2 linked regions of the Methylomagnum ishizawai genome follow. The protein of the gene in region 2 binds, or shares a complex with, the protein of the main gene of each other region. Links are inferred from orthologs where the notes say so. Each region holds a gene or a part of one and is shown on either strand. Other genes may lie near its edges.

Region 1 (3,986 bases), 3.0 Mb from region 2 along the record:
AAGCCGGTCGCGGCCTGGTCGATGGCGTGGACCTCGGCGGGGGTTTCCACCACGCACAGCAGGGAGCGGTCGCGCTGGGGATTGGCACAGACGGGGCAGAGGGTGCCTTCGGTCAGGGTGCGGCACTCGGCGCAATGGCCGATGCGGTCGAGGGCGTCCAGCAACGCCTCGGCCAATTGGCGGGCGCCGGGGCGGTTGCGCTGCAACAGGTGGAAGGCCATGCGCTGGGCCGATTTCGGTCCCACCCCTGGCAGGCAGCGCAGGGCTTGCATCAATTGGCCGAGGGCTCCGGTCGAGGACATGGCGCGGGGCGGGAGCTTAGAACGGCAGCTTGAAGCCGGCCGGCAATTCCATACCGCCGGTCAAGCCCGCCAGTTTTTCCTGCTTGAGGGCGGCGACCTTGTTGACGGCGTCGTTGACGGCGGCGGCGACCAAATCCTCCAGCATATCGCGGTCTTCCTTCACCAGGCTGTCGTCGATTTCCACCTTGAGCACCTGGCGCTTGCCGGTCATGGCGATCTTGACCAGCCCGCCGCCGGATTCGCCCCGGACCTGGAGTTCGGCCAATTCCTCCTGGGCCTTCTTCAGGTTTTCCTGCATTTGCTGCGCTTGCTGCATCAGATGGGCGAGGGGATTCTTCATGGCGGTGGCTCCGGGGCGGGTTCAATCCAAGGGTTTGACGGAACCGGGCACGATGCGGGCATCGAACCGTTCCTTCAAGGCGATAACGTTTTCGTCTTGTTCTATTTCGATCTCCGCCGCCCGTTGGCGTTCTTCCTTTTGCCGCTGGTTTTGCAAGGCGGGGGTTTCTCCCGCGGGTTCGCCGAGCTTAATGGTGAGCTTGAGCGGGCGGCGGAAATAGTCTTGCAGGGCTTTTTCCAGGTTAGCCTCGGTATGGGCGGCGCGGAGCAGGGCTTGCTTGGGATGCAGGAGCAGGACGCAAGAGGTTTCGTCCAGGTGTTCCAGCACGCAGTTGTTGGCCAGTTCGCGGGCCAGGGCGGCGACGCCGGTGGCGCGGATCAGTTCGCGCCAATTGACCTGCGCGGGAGCGCCACCGTCCGGGTTGGGTGCCGGCGCTGGCGTGGTTTGGGCCGGTGGTGTTGGTGCCTGGGTAGAAGCCGGGGTCGGTGGCGGTTCGGGCCGGGCCTGGGGCGGATGGATCAGCCGGGGCGGTTCCGGGCGCGGCGCGGATTTGGCGTGCTGCCCGTCGTGATGCGCCGGGGCGGTTCCGGGCTGGGACGGGTAGGTCGTGGCTTCCGCCGGACGGAAGGCCAGCATCCGCAGCAAGACCATCTCGAAGCCGCCTCGGGGATCGGGCGCGAGGGGCAGGTCGCGTTGGCCGACCAGGCCGATCTGGTAAAACAATTGCAAATCCTCGGCGCTCAGGCGCTGGGCCAGGGCCAAGATACGGTCGGCGTCCTCGTCGCGGCGGACCGCATCGGGCACCCATTGGGCCAGGGCGGCGTGATGCAGGGCGATCAGCAATTGTTGCAGCACATCGCCGTAATTCGGGGCGTGTTCTGATAGGGCTTCGATCAGGGTCAACAGCGCCGCCGCATCGCTCCGGGCCAGGGCGTCCAGCAGATCGAACACGGGCCGCCGCGACACCGTGCCCAGCATGGCGCTGACTTCGGCCTCGCCCAGGCGTCCGCCGCCGTGGACGATGGCTTGGTCCAACAGGCTCAGCCCGTCGCGCATCGAGCCATCGGCGGCGCGGGCCAGGGCTTTCAGGGCATTCGCCTCGAATTGGATTTCCTCCTGGCGCAGGATGGATTCCATCTGGGTGCCGATTTGGCTCGGGGTCAGGCGCTTGAGATTGAACTGCAAACAGCGCGATAGCACTGTGACCGGGATTTTCTGGGGGTCGGTGGTCGCCAGCAGGAATTTGATATGGGGCGGCGGTTCTTCCAGGGTCTTCAGCAGGGCGTTGAAGCTATGCCCCGAGAGCATGTGGACTTCATCGATCAGGTAGACTTTGTAGCGGCCTTGGCTGGGCGCGTACAGCACATTGTCGAGCAGGTCGCGGGTGTCTTCGACCTTGGTGCGGGAGGCGGCGTCCACCTCGATCAGATCGACGAAGCGGCCTTCGTCCACTTCCCGGCAAACCAGGCACTGGCCGCAAGGGTCGGAGCCGTTGGGGGATTCGCAATTGATGGCCTTGGCGAGGATGCGGGCCAAGGTGGTCTTGCCCACGCCGCGGGTGCCGGTGAAGAGATAGGCGTGGTGCAGGCGGGCGGTTTCGAGCGCGTGGGTCAACGCCCTGACGACATGCTCCTGGCCGACGATTTCGCTGAAATTACGGGGTCGCCACTTGCGGGCTAAAGCCTGATAGGCCATCGGGGCTCGCTGCCGGTTATCGACCGTGTAGGCATGGGGGATGGGAGGGTGGCAGTCGTATCAGCCACACCCCGGCACACGAATCCGGTGCTACCGTTGCTCCCTTCCGGGCCTGGCGGGGTTCGCAGCGTATCGTTGCGAGGGGACCGACACGACTTGCCATTGAACTCTGGCGTTGGCTCCGGGCCGTGGGGACCGGGGCCGTCGATGAGGACGCGCATTATGATGGATGGCTTGGGCCGATTCAAGCCTTGACTTTTCAATAAGGCGGCTGGCGTCCAAAACAACCGCCGGGCCGGATCAGGTTTTGTGCGCTGCGGGTTGGCTGCGGCGGGTCGCCCAGGCCAAGCCCGCGAGGCCCAGCGCCATGAGCGCGGGTAGGGTGGGTTCGGGAATCAAGGTGGCATCGGTGGAGGCCGGGGACGCGAACCTGGACGGCGGCGCTTCGGGAAGCGCGATGGACGGGAGTATTTCGATACCGGCCACGGCCTTGCCCTTGGCATTGACGAACAGCAGCGGGCTGGCCGAGCCGCCTTTGACGAAATAGCCCTTGTTCTGCGCGTCGAGGGCGTCGGAGAACAGGACGCCGGTATAGGTGTGGCCGGCCAACAGGGTGGTTACGGTGTTTTGGAACAGGACGGCTTTGAATCGCTGGGCGAAGGCCGTGTTCGTCAAATCCTTTTGCAGCAGGGCGTTATCCAGGCTCGCGGGGGGTGAATATGTCCCCTCGAAAATCGCGAAGCTGACATCGGCGGTGCTGGACGGACCCCGTTTCATGTCGAACAAGCCGCCGCCTACGGTGACGTTCTGGGACACTGAAAAGGTCCAGTGCTGGGTATGGTTGATATCGGTTTGCGTCTGCGCTCCGGTATGGCCGGTGCTGACGAACAACACGGGCAAGGCCTGTGCGGGAGTCCCCAGCGTGGAAGCGGCCAGTACGATCAGGCCGACGCCTAGGTGGTGGATGGGTTTCATAGCGATCACCCTCGGGGGTTGAATGATTAAGGAATGTATACTGCTACCTTTATTTTAATACGCTTGGGTGAGGCCGGGTGGGGTGGAAAGTGGTCGAACCGGCCATTCGGAGCCAATTGACCTCAAGGGCCGATCCGGTAGTAGCGGCAATATTTGCCGCGCACCGTTTTGTAGCCGTCGACCCCCGGCGGCAGGCTTTCGGTGCTGCTGAGGAACAAATAGCCCCCAGGAGTCAGCGCTCCCGCCAGCCGGGTCAAAATATCGCGCTTGATGTCGTCCGGGAAATAAATCAACACGTTGCGGCAGAAAATCAGGTCGAATTTGCCCAAGGGCGCATAGGAGGCTAGCAGGTTGTAGGGCTGGAACCCGACCCTGGCGGTGATATCCGGCCTGGGCCGCCATTTTTCGCCCACGGCCACGAAATAACGCTCCCGCAGTTTCGGGTCCAGTCCCCGCGACAAGGCCAGGTCGCCATAGTCGGCGCGGTTGGCCTCGGCCAAGGCCAACTCGGAAATATCGGTGCCTAATATCCGCACCGGCCTCGCTCCCAGGGCGGGCCTGCCGCGCAAGAATTCTTCCACGCATAGGCTGATCGAATAAGGCTCCTGCCCGGTGGAGCAAGCCGCCGACCAAATCCGCACCGTCCCGCCAAACGCCGCCATCCATGCGGGCAG
Region 2 (8,284 bases):
TGACGATGACCAGGGTCCGGGGCCAGAACTTGCCGCGTTCGATCTTGCCCAGGATATCGGCGATATGCCGCTCGCCGGACAGGAGGTCGGCGTAACCCGGATGTTCGTTCAGGCTGCCGATGGGTTTGTAGAATGCCACGGCGGGGAGTCGGTCGTGTTCGAGGGCGGCGAGGAAATCGGCCCCGTCCTTGAGGTGTTCGGCCCGGTCCCGCGTGCCCCCGGCATAGCGCTGGAAATAGGCGTAGGGCTGGTGGTGGAACTGGAAGCCGGGATCGGCCCGGCCCGCCACGGCATCGTTCCAACCGCCCGCGTACCAGGCCCAGGAAATCCGCTTGTCGGACAGGCGGTCGCCCAGGGTGGGCTGGACCAGGGGCGGTAGCAGCTTGCGCGGGTCGATGGCGGCGGGATGCGGGCCTTGCGCCGGGAATACCGTGTTGACCGCGTAGCCATCGGGGCTGAACGTCCCGTCTTTGACCAAACCGCCTTGATCGTCCAGGCGGGCCAGCATGTCGGGCGGCGGGTCGGGGTGGCGCGGGGTGCAGGCGCAGGCCAGCCACATGTGGTTGAGGAACGAACCCCCGAACGCGGCCTGGAAGAAATGATCCGCCAGGGTATAGCGCCGGGCGTATTGCCAGAGCGGAAGCTTGGTGCCGTCGTAATAGCCCATGGCCAGCCCGCCCGCGTCGGAGACGGCGGCGAAGCGGTCCATGCGTCCGCCGTCGATTTGTTGCTGGTGCTGGTAGAAGCGGTGGGTCAGATCGCCGGTCTTCTGGTCCGGTGGCACATAGCGCCCGATATCGAAGGGCTGGTTGGGCAAATCGGCGGGAAAGCGTCCGTCGTGGACGGGCGGCTTGTGTTCGGTGTTGACGACCGGCGGCAGGGTGTCGTAAATGCGGCCCTGGAGATCGGTTTGCCGGGTGGCCTGGGGTGGGGCTTGCGCGATGCCCGCCGCGCCGGGGAACAGGCCGTAGAGGTTGTCGAAGCTGTGGTTTTCCAGGTAGATCACCACGATATGGTCGATCCGGGCCAGGCCTCGGGCCGGGCCGGGTTGGCCCGCCGCCGTCCAGGATGGGAGCGACAGGAGCGCGGCCAGGAGGGCGCAAGCGGGGCGGGGCGGCTTGGGCATGGTCAGCGATAGGCGTTGGCGAGGTTGTCGAACAGCTTGCGGCTCATCCCGGTGATTTTCAGGAACTTCTCCAATTCTTCCGCCAGCGAGGAAGATTGATAGGACTCCTGCATGATGAACAGGCAGAAGCCCAGGATCGAGTTCAAGGCGCTCATGGCTTGCTTATAGCGGTCGATGTTGTCGCGGTAGATTTCCCCGACCAGTTCGATCAATTGCTCGGTGATCAGCACGATGCCCCCGGCCATGAATTCCACCGGCAGCTTCACCCGCACATGGACATCGCCCACCCGGTACATGGCCGCGGTGAAACTGTCGTCGTAAGGGCCGTCGAACAGGCTCCGCAACCAACGGACGTGGGTGCGCTTGAGGTCGTCGATGCGGCCTTCCAGCACGGGGCGGGCTTGCGGGATTGTTTGCAACTTGGTGTAGAAGTGGTCCGTCACTTCGCCCAGGCGGGGCGCCACCGCCAAGCCCAGCTCCCGGAGGACGGCTTCCTTGTCCGGGGTGAGGGCCGAGAAGGCTTTGGCGTATTCGGTGAGCGCCGTTAGATCGCGTTTCGACATCGGGATTTTCTCTGGGGTTGTCGGGGCCGTGCGGGGTTTGGGGTGGGGCGTTCCATCCGGGCTTGGAATATCCCGGTATGGATGCCGCGCCGCGCAGGGCTTTTTAGGGTGGTCTTGCCGAGGATGGCCGGGTTGTCCAGGCCGGGGAGAGAAAATACCAAATCGATGCCTGTAACAAAACGGTAAAAGCGGGCGATATGCCGATGATGTCGCGCCGCGGCCCGGTCCAAGCGGATTCCGCCGCTTAGATATCCAGGTTCGCCACTTCCAGGGCGTTCTTCTCGATGAAATCGCGCCGGGGTTCGACTTGGTCGCCCATCAGGGTGGTGAAGATTTGGTCGGCGGCGATGCCGTCCTCGATCTTGACCTGCAACAAGCGGCGGCTGTTGGCGTCGAGGGTGGTCTCGAACAATTGCTCGGGGTTCATCTCGCCCAAACCTTTGTAGCGCTGGATATGCTGGCCGCGCTTGGCCTCGGCCATCATCCAGTCGAAAACGGCTTTGAAATTGGCGACATGGGCTTTCTTCTCGTCCGCCGCCACCAAGCTGTCCGGGCCGAACAGGTCCGCCGTGGCCTGGCCGAAGGCGGCGAGCCGCTTGTAATCGGCGGAATTGAAAAAGCCCGCGCCGAGTTCGATGGCCTTGTAGACGCCGTGCAGGCGCTTTTTGATCAGGGCGTGGAATTCGCCGCCGCTGGATTGTAGGTCGATCTCGAAGCTGGCCCCCGGTTCGGCCCGGTTGAGCCGGGTGTTCAAGCGATCGAACCACGCCGCGCGGCGGGCCTCGTCGGCCATCGTGGCGGCGTCCAGGGCGGGCAGTTCGGCCAGCAGGTCGAGCAGGGTGGCGTCGTAGCGGTGGGCCAGCCGTTGCACCACGCCACGCACCGCCAGATAGTCGCGGGCCAGTTGTTCCAGGCCGTGGCCCTGGATCGGCGGGGTCTGGGGGTTGGGGTGGAGGCGGGTTTTTTCCAGCGCGAGTTGCAGCAGGTAGTTGTTCAACTCGGTGTCGTCCTTGACGTATTGCTCCTGCTTGCCCTTCTTGACCTTGTACAGCGGCGGCTGGGCGATGTAGATATGGCCGCGCTCGATCAATTCGGGCATCTGCCGGTAGAAGAAGGTCAAGAGCAAGGTGCGGATATGCGAGCCGTCCACGTCGGCGTCGGTCATGATGATGATGCGGTGGTAGCGCAGCTTGTTGGGATCGTATTCCTCGCGTCCGATGCCGCAGCCCAGGGCGGTGATGAGCGTCCCGACCTCTTCCGAGGAAATCATCCGGTCGAAGCGTGCCCGCTCCACGTTGAGGATTTTGCCCTTGAGCGGCAGGATGGCCTGGGTGCGGCGGTCGCGGCCTTGTTTGGCGCTACCGCCGGCCGAATCGCCCTCGACTAGGAACAGTTCCGACAGTGCCGGGTCTTTTTCCTGGCAATCGGCCAGCTTGCCAGGGAGGCCCGCGATATCGAGGGCGGTCTTGCGCCGGGTCATTTCGCGGGCTTTGCGGGCGGCTTCGCGGGCGCGGGCGGCCTCGATCATCTTATGGGCGATGAGCTTGCCGGTGGCGGGCTGTTCCAGCAGGAATTCCTGGAATTTCTCGCCCATGGCGGCTTCCACCACCGGCTTCACCTCGGACGACACCAGCTTGTCCTTGGTCTGCGAGGAGAACTTGGGGTCGGGCACCTTCACCGACAGCACGGCGGTCAAGCCTTCGCGGGCGTCGTCGCCGGTGGTGTCCACCTTCTGCTTTTTCAAGAACCCTTGGTCTTCGATGTACTGGTTCAGGGTACGGGTCAGGGCGCCGCGGAAACCGGCCAGATGGGTGCCGCCGTCGCGCTGGGGGATGTTGTTGGTGAAGCAGAAGATGTTTTCCTGGTAGGAATCGTTCCATTGCAGGGCGGCTTCCACGGTGATGCCGTCCTTCTCGGCCAGGAAATGGAACACCTTCTCGAACAGCGGGGTTTTGTTCTTGTTGAGATGCTCGACGAAGGCGCGGATGCCGCCCTCGAACTCGAAAACATCGCTCTTGCCGCTGCGCTCGTCCTCCAGGCTGATGCGCACCCCGGAATTCAGGAACGACAGTTCCCTGAGGCGCTTAGCCAGGATGTCGTAATGGAACTCGATATGGGTGAAGGTTTGGTCGCTGGGCTTGAAGCGCAGCATCGTGCCGGTGTCGCCGGCCTCGCCGAATTCGGCCAGGGGCGCTTGCGGTTCGCCGTGGCGGTATTCCTGGCGGTATTTCTTGCCGCCACGGTGGATTTCCAAGGTCAGGAGTTCCGATAGCGCGTTCACCACCGACACGCCCACGCCATGCAGGCCGCCCGAGACCTTGTAGGAATTTTGGTTGAACTTCCCGCCCGCGTGCAGCACGGTCATGATGACTTCCGCCGCCGAACGGCCTTCCTCCTCGTGGATATCCACCGGGATGCCGCGGCCATCGTCGGTCACGGTGACGGACTCGTCGGCGTGGATAATGACGCGGATGTTCTTGCAATAGCCCGCCAGGGCTTCGTCGATGGCGTTATCGACCACCTCGAACACCATGTGGTGGAGTCCGGTGCCGTCGTCGGTGTCGCCGATGTACATGCCGGGACGCTTGCGGACGGCGTCCAGTCCTTTCAAGACCTGGATGGAGGTACTGTCGTAATCGTGGGCGGGTTGGGTGGCTGTGTTCATGCGTTAGAGGTCGCTGTGGTCACTTGGTGTCGAACAAGGGCGGGGTTTCCAGGGCTTGGATGGCCGGGCTGTTGAGCAAGGATTGCATTTGAATCCGCGCCAGTTGGTTGAGTATCACCAAGCGGGCCGCTTGGCTATGGCCTTGTTGGATGAGTAAGGCGTTCTGGCTTTCCAGGCTCGCCAAGACCACAAGCTGGGTCACGGAGGCGTGGTCGCGGAGGTTGCCGTCTTTGTCGGGGTTTTGCGTGCGCCATTCCTTGGCGGTCAGGCCGAAGAGCGCCTTGTTGAGTACATCCGCTTCGGAAGCGTAGATGAAGCCTTCTTCCCGTTTGCTGATTTCGGGCGGGATCAGATGGGTTTTGATGGCGTCGGTGTGGATACGGTAGTTGGTTTTGGTCAGGGAGCGCCGGATGTTCCATTCGAGTTGGCCCGACTGTGCTTCTTGCTCTTTAAGTCTTTGAAACTCCTTGATGAGGTAGAGCTTGAATTCGGGGCTGAGCCAGGTGCCGAACTCGAAGGCGATGTCTTTGTGGGCGAAGGTGCCGCCGTAACGTCCGGCCTTAGCGACAACGCCGATGCCGTTGGTTTTTTCGGTCCAGCGCTTGGCGGACATTGTGAAGCGGTTTAAGCCTGCCATCGATTTAATTCCCTCGAATTCGAGGGAATTAAAATTCGGATTGTTCAAGCGCTCCCATACGCCCAAGAACTCAATCGTGTCTTTGTTGCGTAGCCACGCCTCAATCAGCGCCGAACCACCCTCGAAGCCGCCGACCATGTCGGTCAAGCTGATGTAGTCCTCTTCATCCTTGTTGAATACATGGATTTCAATCCCTTGAACGACAATACTTTTGTTGCTGGCCATGGTGTTTACGGGACCGGAAAGTGGGTGGGAGGGGACGCCTGCCCGTGGGCAATCTCGAATAGAGCCGCTTCTTCGCCCAAACCGTTTTGGATCATCTTGCTATCGGTGGCGGAGATGAAGTACTGGGTCCGTCCCTCGCGCAGGAAGCCGAGCAGGTTTTTTTTGTTGTCCTCGTCCAGTTCGGAGGCCACGTCGTCGATCAGGACGCAGCCCGCGGCACCCGCCCGCGCTTCCAGCAGCCGGGCTTGGGCCAGCAGCAGGGCGTAGACCAATAGCTTCATCTGGCCACGGGAGAGGTAGGCCTTGACCGGGCGGCCCTGGAGCGCGATGGAAAAATCCCCCTTGTGGGGGCCGGACTGGGTATGCCCATGGCGGAGGTCGTGGGGGATATCCTGTTCCAGTAGTTTTTCCAGGGGATTTGCGGTGTCCCAACCCGCTTGAGTGTGCAATTGGAAAACCAGCCCCTTGAAAAAGCGTTGTGCCGTGTCTTGGAAGAAGGGTTCGAGCCGTTCGGCGTAAAGGCGGCGCGTTTCGCCCACTATTGTACCGTACCGCGCCGCTTCATGGGTCCATGGGGCCAGTTCCCTGGGCCGTTTTTCCCGCAAAAGCGCGTTGCGCTGGCCCAAAGCCTGGGTATAGCGCCGCCAGTGGTCGAGATAGGCCGGGTTTTCATGGAACGCGCCGAAATCCAGGAATTGGCGGCGGGTTTTGGGCGGGCCTTCCAGCAGCGCCACGCTGCCGGGCTGGATCGCCAGTACCGGGAAGGCGCGGAGCAACTCGGCGCTGGAGTGTAGGCCGCGCCCGTCCAAGTGGATTTCGCGCCGACCGTTGCGGGCGATGCGGAGGCCGACGGGCAGGGGCGGGGATGAGTCCGCCGCGACCCGGCCCACCACGGTCAGGGCGGGTTGGTCGAAGCGGATGATCTGGTGGGGTTGCGAAGTACGGAAGGATCGCGCCCGGCCCAGCAGGTAGATGGCTTCCAGCAGCGAGGTCTTGCCGCTGGCGTTGGGGCCGACCAGGAAATTGAGGCGGGGAGAAGGCAACAGCGTGGCCGCTGCGATATTGCGGACATCCTGGGCTTCGAGTTTGAGGAGGCTCATGCGGCGTTAGCGTGATCGTTCCCGCGCCAGGCGCGGGAACGCTAGGCGGGTTGGGTTCACAGCCGCATCGGCATCACGATGAACTTGAAATGGCTGTCCTCGCAATCCTCGATCAAGCAGCTATTGGCTGCCTCGGTGAACGACAGCCGCACCTGGGCCGAGCCGACATTGTTGATGGCGTCCAGCAGATAGGCTGCGTTGAAGCCCACCGACAGCCCGCTGCCTTCCAACTGGATCGGCACCCGCTCCTCGGCTTCCTCGTGTTCGGGATTCTGCGCCTTCAGGGACATCACCGCGTCCTCGTCCACTTCCATGCTGATGCTCTTGTACTTCTCATTGGACAGCACCGAAACGCGGGTCAAGGCGCCTTTGAACACATCCTTGTCGATCAACATGATCCGGGCCAGGTCGCGCGGCATCACCCGCTGGAAATCGGGGAAGCGGCCCTCGATCAGCTTGGCGGCGAAGCTGACCGCGCCCAGGTTCACCCGCACGGTGTTGGGGGCGATCTGCACCGTCACCGTTTCCGCGCCCTCGCCCAACAAGCGGGCCAGTTCCAAGACGCCCTTGCGCGGGATGATGATTTGCCGCCCCTGGCCCTCGATTTCCAAGACCTCCTCGAATACCGCCAGCCGGTGTCCGTCCGAGGCCACGGTGCGTAGCGTGCGGCCATCCACATCCAGCAACAAGCCGTTGAGGTAATAGCGCACGTCCTGCTGGGCCATGGCGAAGGTGGTTTTTTCCAGCGCCCGGCGCAGGGTGGCGGCGGGCACGGCGATTTCCAGTTCGGTGGTGCCGGTGTCGAATTCGGGATAATTGTCGGCGGGCAGGGTCGCCAGGTTGAACTTGCTGCTGCCGCAACGGATGGCGAAACGCTCGTCCTTGCAATCGACGTTGATGGCGCTTTTGTCCGGCAACAAGCGGCAGATATCCAGCAGCTTGCGGGCCGGGACCGTGATCGCGCCGTTGTCGCCGCTTTCCACGGTGGTGCGGGTAATCAATTGCACTTCCAGGTCGGTGCCGGTCAATTCCAACTGGCCGTCGCTGAGTTTCAGCAGGACGTTGGATAGGATCGGCAGGGTTTGGCGTTTCTCGATGACGCCGATGACCTGTTGCAGCGGGGTGAGCAGGGTTTCACGCGCGATGGTGAATTTCATGGTGGATGCCAGGGTGGGTTTAAGCGGAGAGGGTGCGGAGGAGGATGCTGTAATCCTCGGCGAACTTATTATCGCAGGCCCTGAGTTCCTCGCTCTTGCGGCAGGCGTGCAGGACCGTGGTGTGGTCGCGGCCCCCGAACATCTGGCCGATTTCCGGGAGGCTGTGGTTGGTCAGCTCCTTGGCCAGGGCCATCGCCATCTGCCGGGGGCGGCTCAGGTTGCGGGTGCGCTTGTTCGACAGGAGGTCCGAGACCCGGATTTTGTAATACTCGGCCACGGTGCGCTGGATGTTGTCCACGTTGATGAGCCGGTCCTGCAAGGCGATCAAGTCCCGCAGCGCGTCCTTGGCGAATTCCATGGTGATAGGCTTGCCGGTGAAATGCGAGTTCGCCATCACCCGCCGCAACGCGCCTTCCAGTTCGCGGATATTGGAGCGGATGCGCTTGCCGATGAAAAACGCCACTTCGTCCGAGAGTTCCACGCCCAGGTTCACCGCCTTGCTCTTGAGGATGGCGACGCGGGTTTCGAGGTCGGGCGGTTCGATGGCGACCGGCAGGCCCCAGCCGAAACGGGACTTCAAACGCTCTTCCAGACCCTTGATTTCCTTGGGATAGCGGTCGCAGGTCAGCACGACCTGGTGCTTGTTTTCCAGCAAGGTGTTGAAGGTGTGGAAGAACTCTTCCTGCGAGCGCTCCTTGCCGGCGAAGAATTGGATATCGTCGATCAGCAAGGCGTCGACGGTGCGGTAATAATCCTTGAACGCCCCGATGGCATTGTGTTGCAGCGCCTTCACCATGTCCGACACGAAGCG

What was found.
Region 1: the proteins of dnaN (region 2) and dnaX are in contact, whole or in part, in a cryo-EM structure (PDB 8GIZ), measured with the Escherichia coli proteins. The link is inferred for Methylomagnum ishizawai from one-to-one orthologs.

Annotation. Positions count from the first base shown.
Region 1 is NZ_FXAM01000001.1:3,532,971-3,536,956, reverse strand. What follows is about bases 1-2,835. They hold dnaX (DNA polymerase III subunit gamma/tau), read right to left. Parts: upstream 2,338-2,835; coding sequence 664-2,337; downstream 1-663. Other genes in these bases: B9N93_RS15810 (hypothetical protein), read right to left, coding at 2,638-2,835; B9N93_RS15825 (YbaB/EbfC family nucleoid-associated protein), read right to left, coding at 319-642; recR (recombination mediator RecR), read right to left, coding at 1-302. Outside these bases: more of B9N93_RS15810, read right to left, coding at 2,836-3,312; B9N93_RS15805 (CheR family methyltransferase), read right to left, coding at 3,435-3,986. UniProt on the Escherichia coli protein: Part of the beta sliding clamp loading complex, which hydrolyzes ATP to load the beta clamp onto primed DNA to form the DNA replication pre-initiation complex.
Region 2 is NZ_FXAM01000001.1:518,179-526,462, forward strand. What follows is about bases 5,424-8,284. They hold dnaN (DNA polymerase III subunit beta), read right to left. Parts: upstream 7,474-8,284; coding sequence 6,373-7,473; downstream 5,424-6,372. Other genes in these bases: recF (DNA replication/repair protein RecF), read right to left, coding at 5,424-6,316; dnaA (chromosomal replication initiator protein DnaA), read right to left, coding at 7,493-8,284. In the rest of the region: B9N93_RS02200 (alkaline phosphatase family protein), read right to left, coding at 1-1,126; B9N93_RS02205 (protoglobin domain-containing protein), read right to left, coding at 1,129-1,689; gyrB (DNA topoisomerase (ATP-hydrolyzing) subunit B), read right to left, coding at 1,934-4,354; B9N93_RS02215 (KilA-N domain-containing protein), read right to left, coding at 4,374-5,216; more of recF, read right to left, coding at 5,222-5,423. UniProt on the Escherichia coli protein: Confers DNA tethering and processivity to DNA polymerases and other proteins. Acts as a clamp, forming a ring around DNA (a reaction catalyzed by the clamp-loading complex) which diffuses in an ATP-independent manner freely and bidirectionally along dsDNA.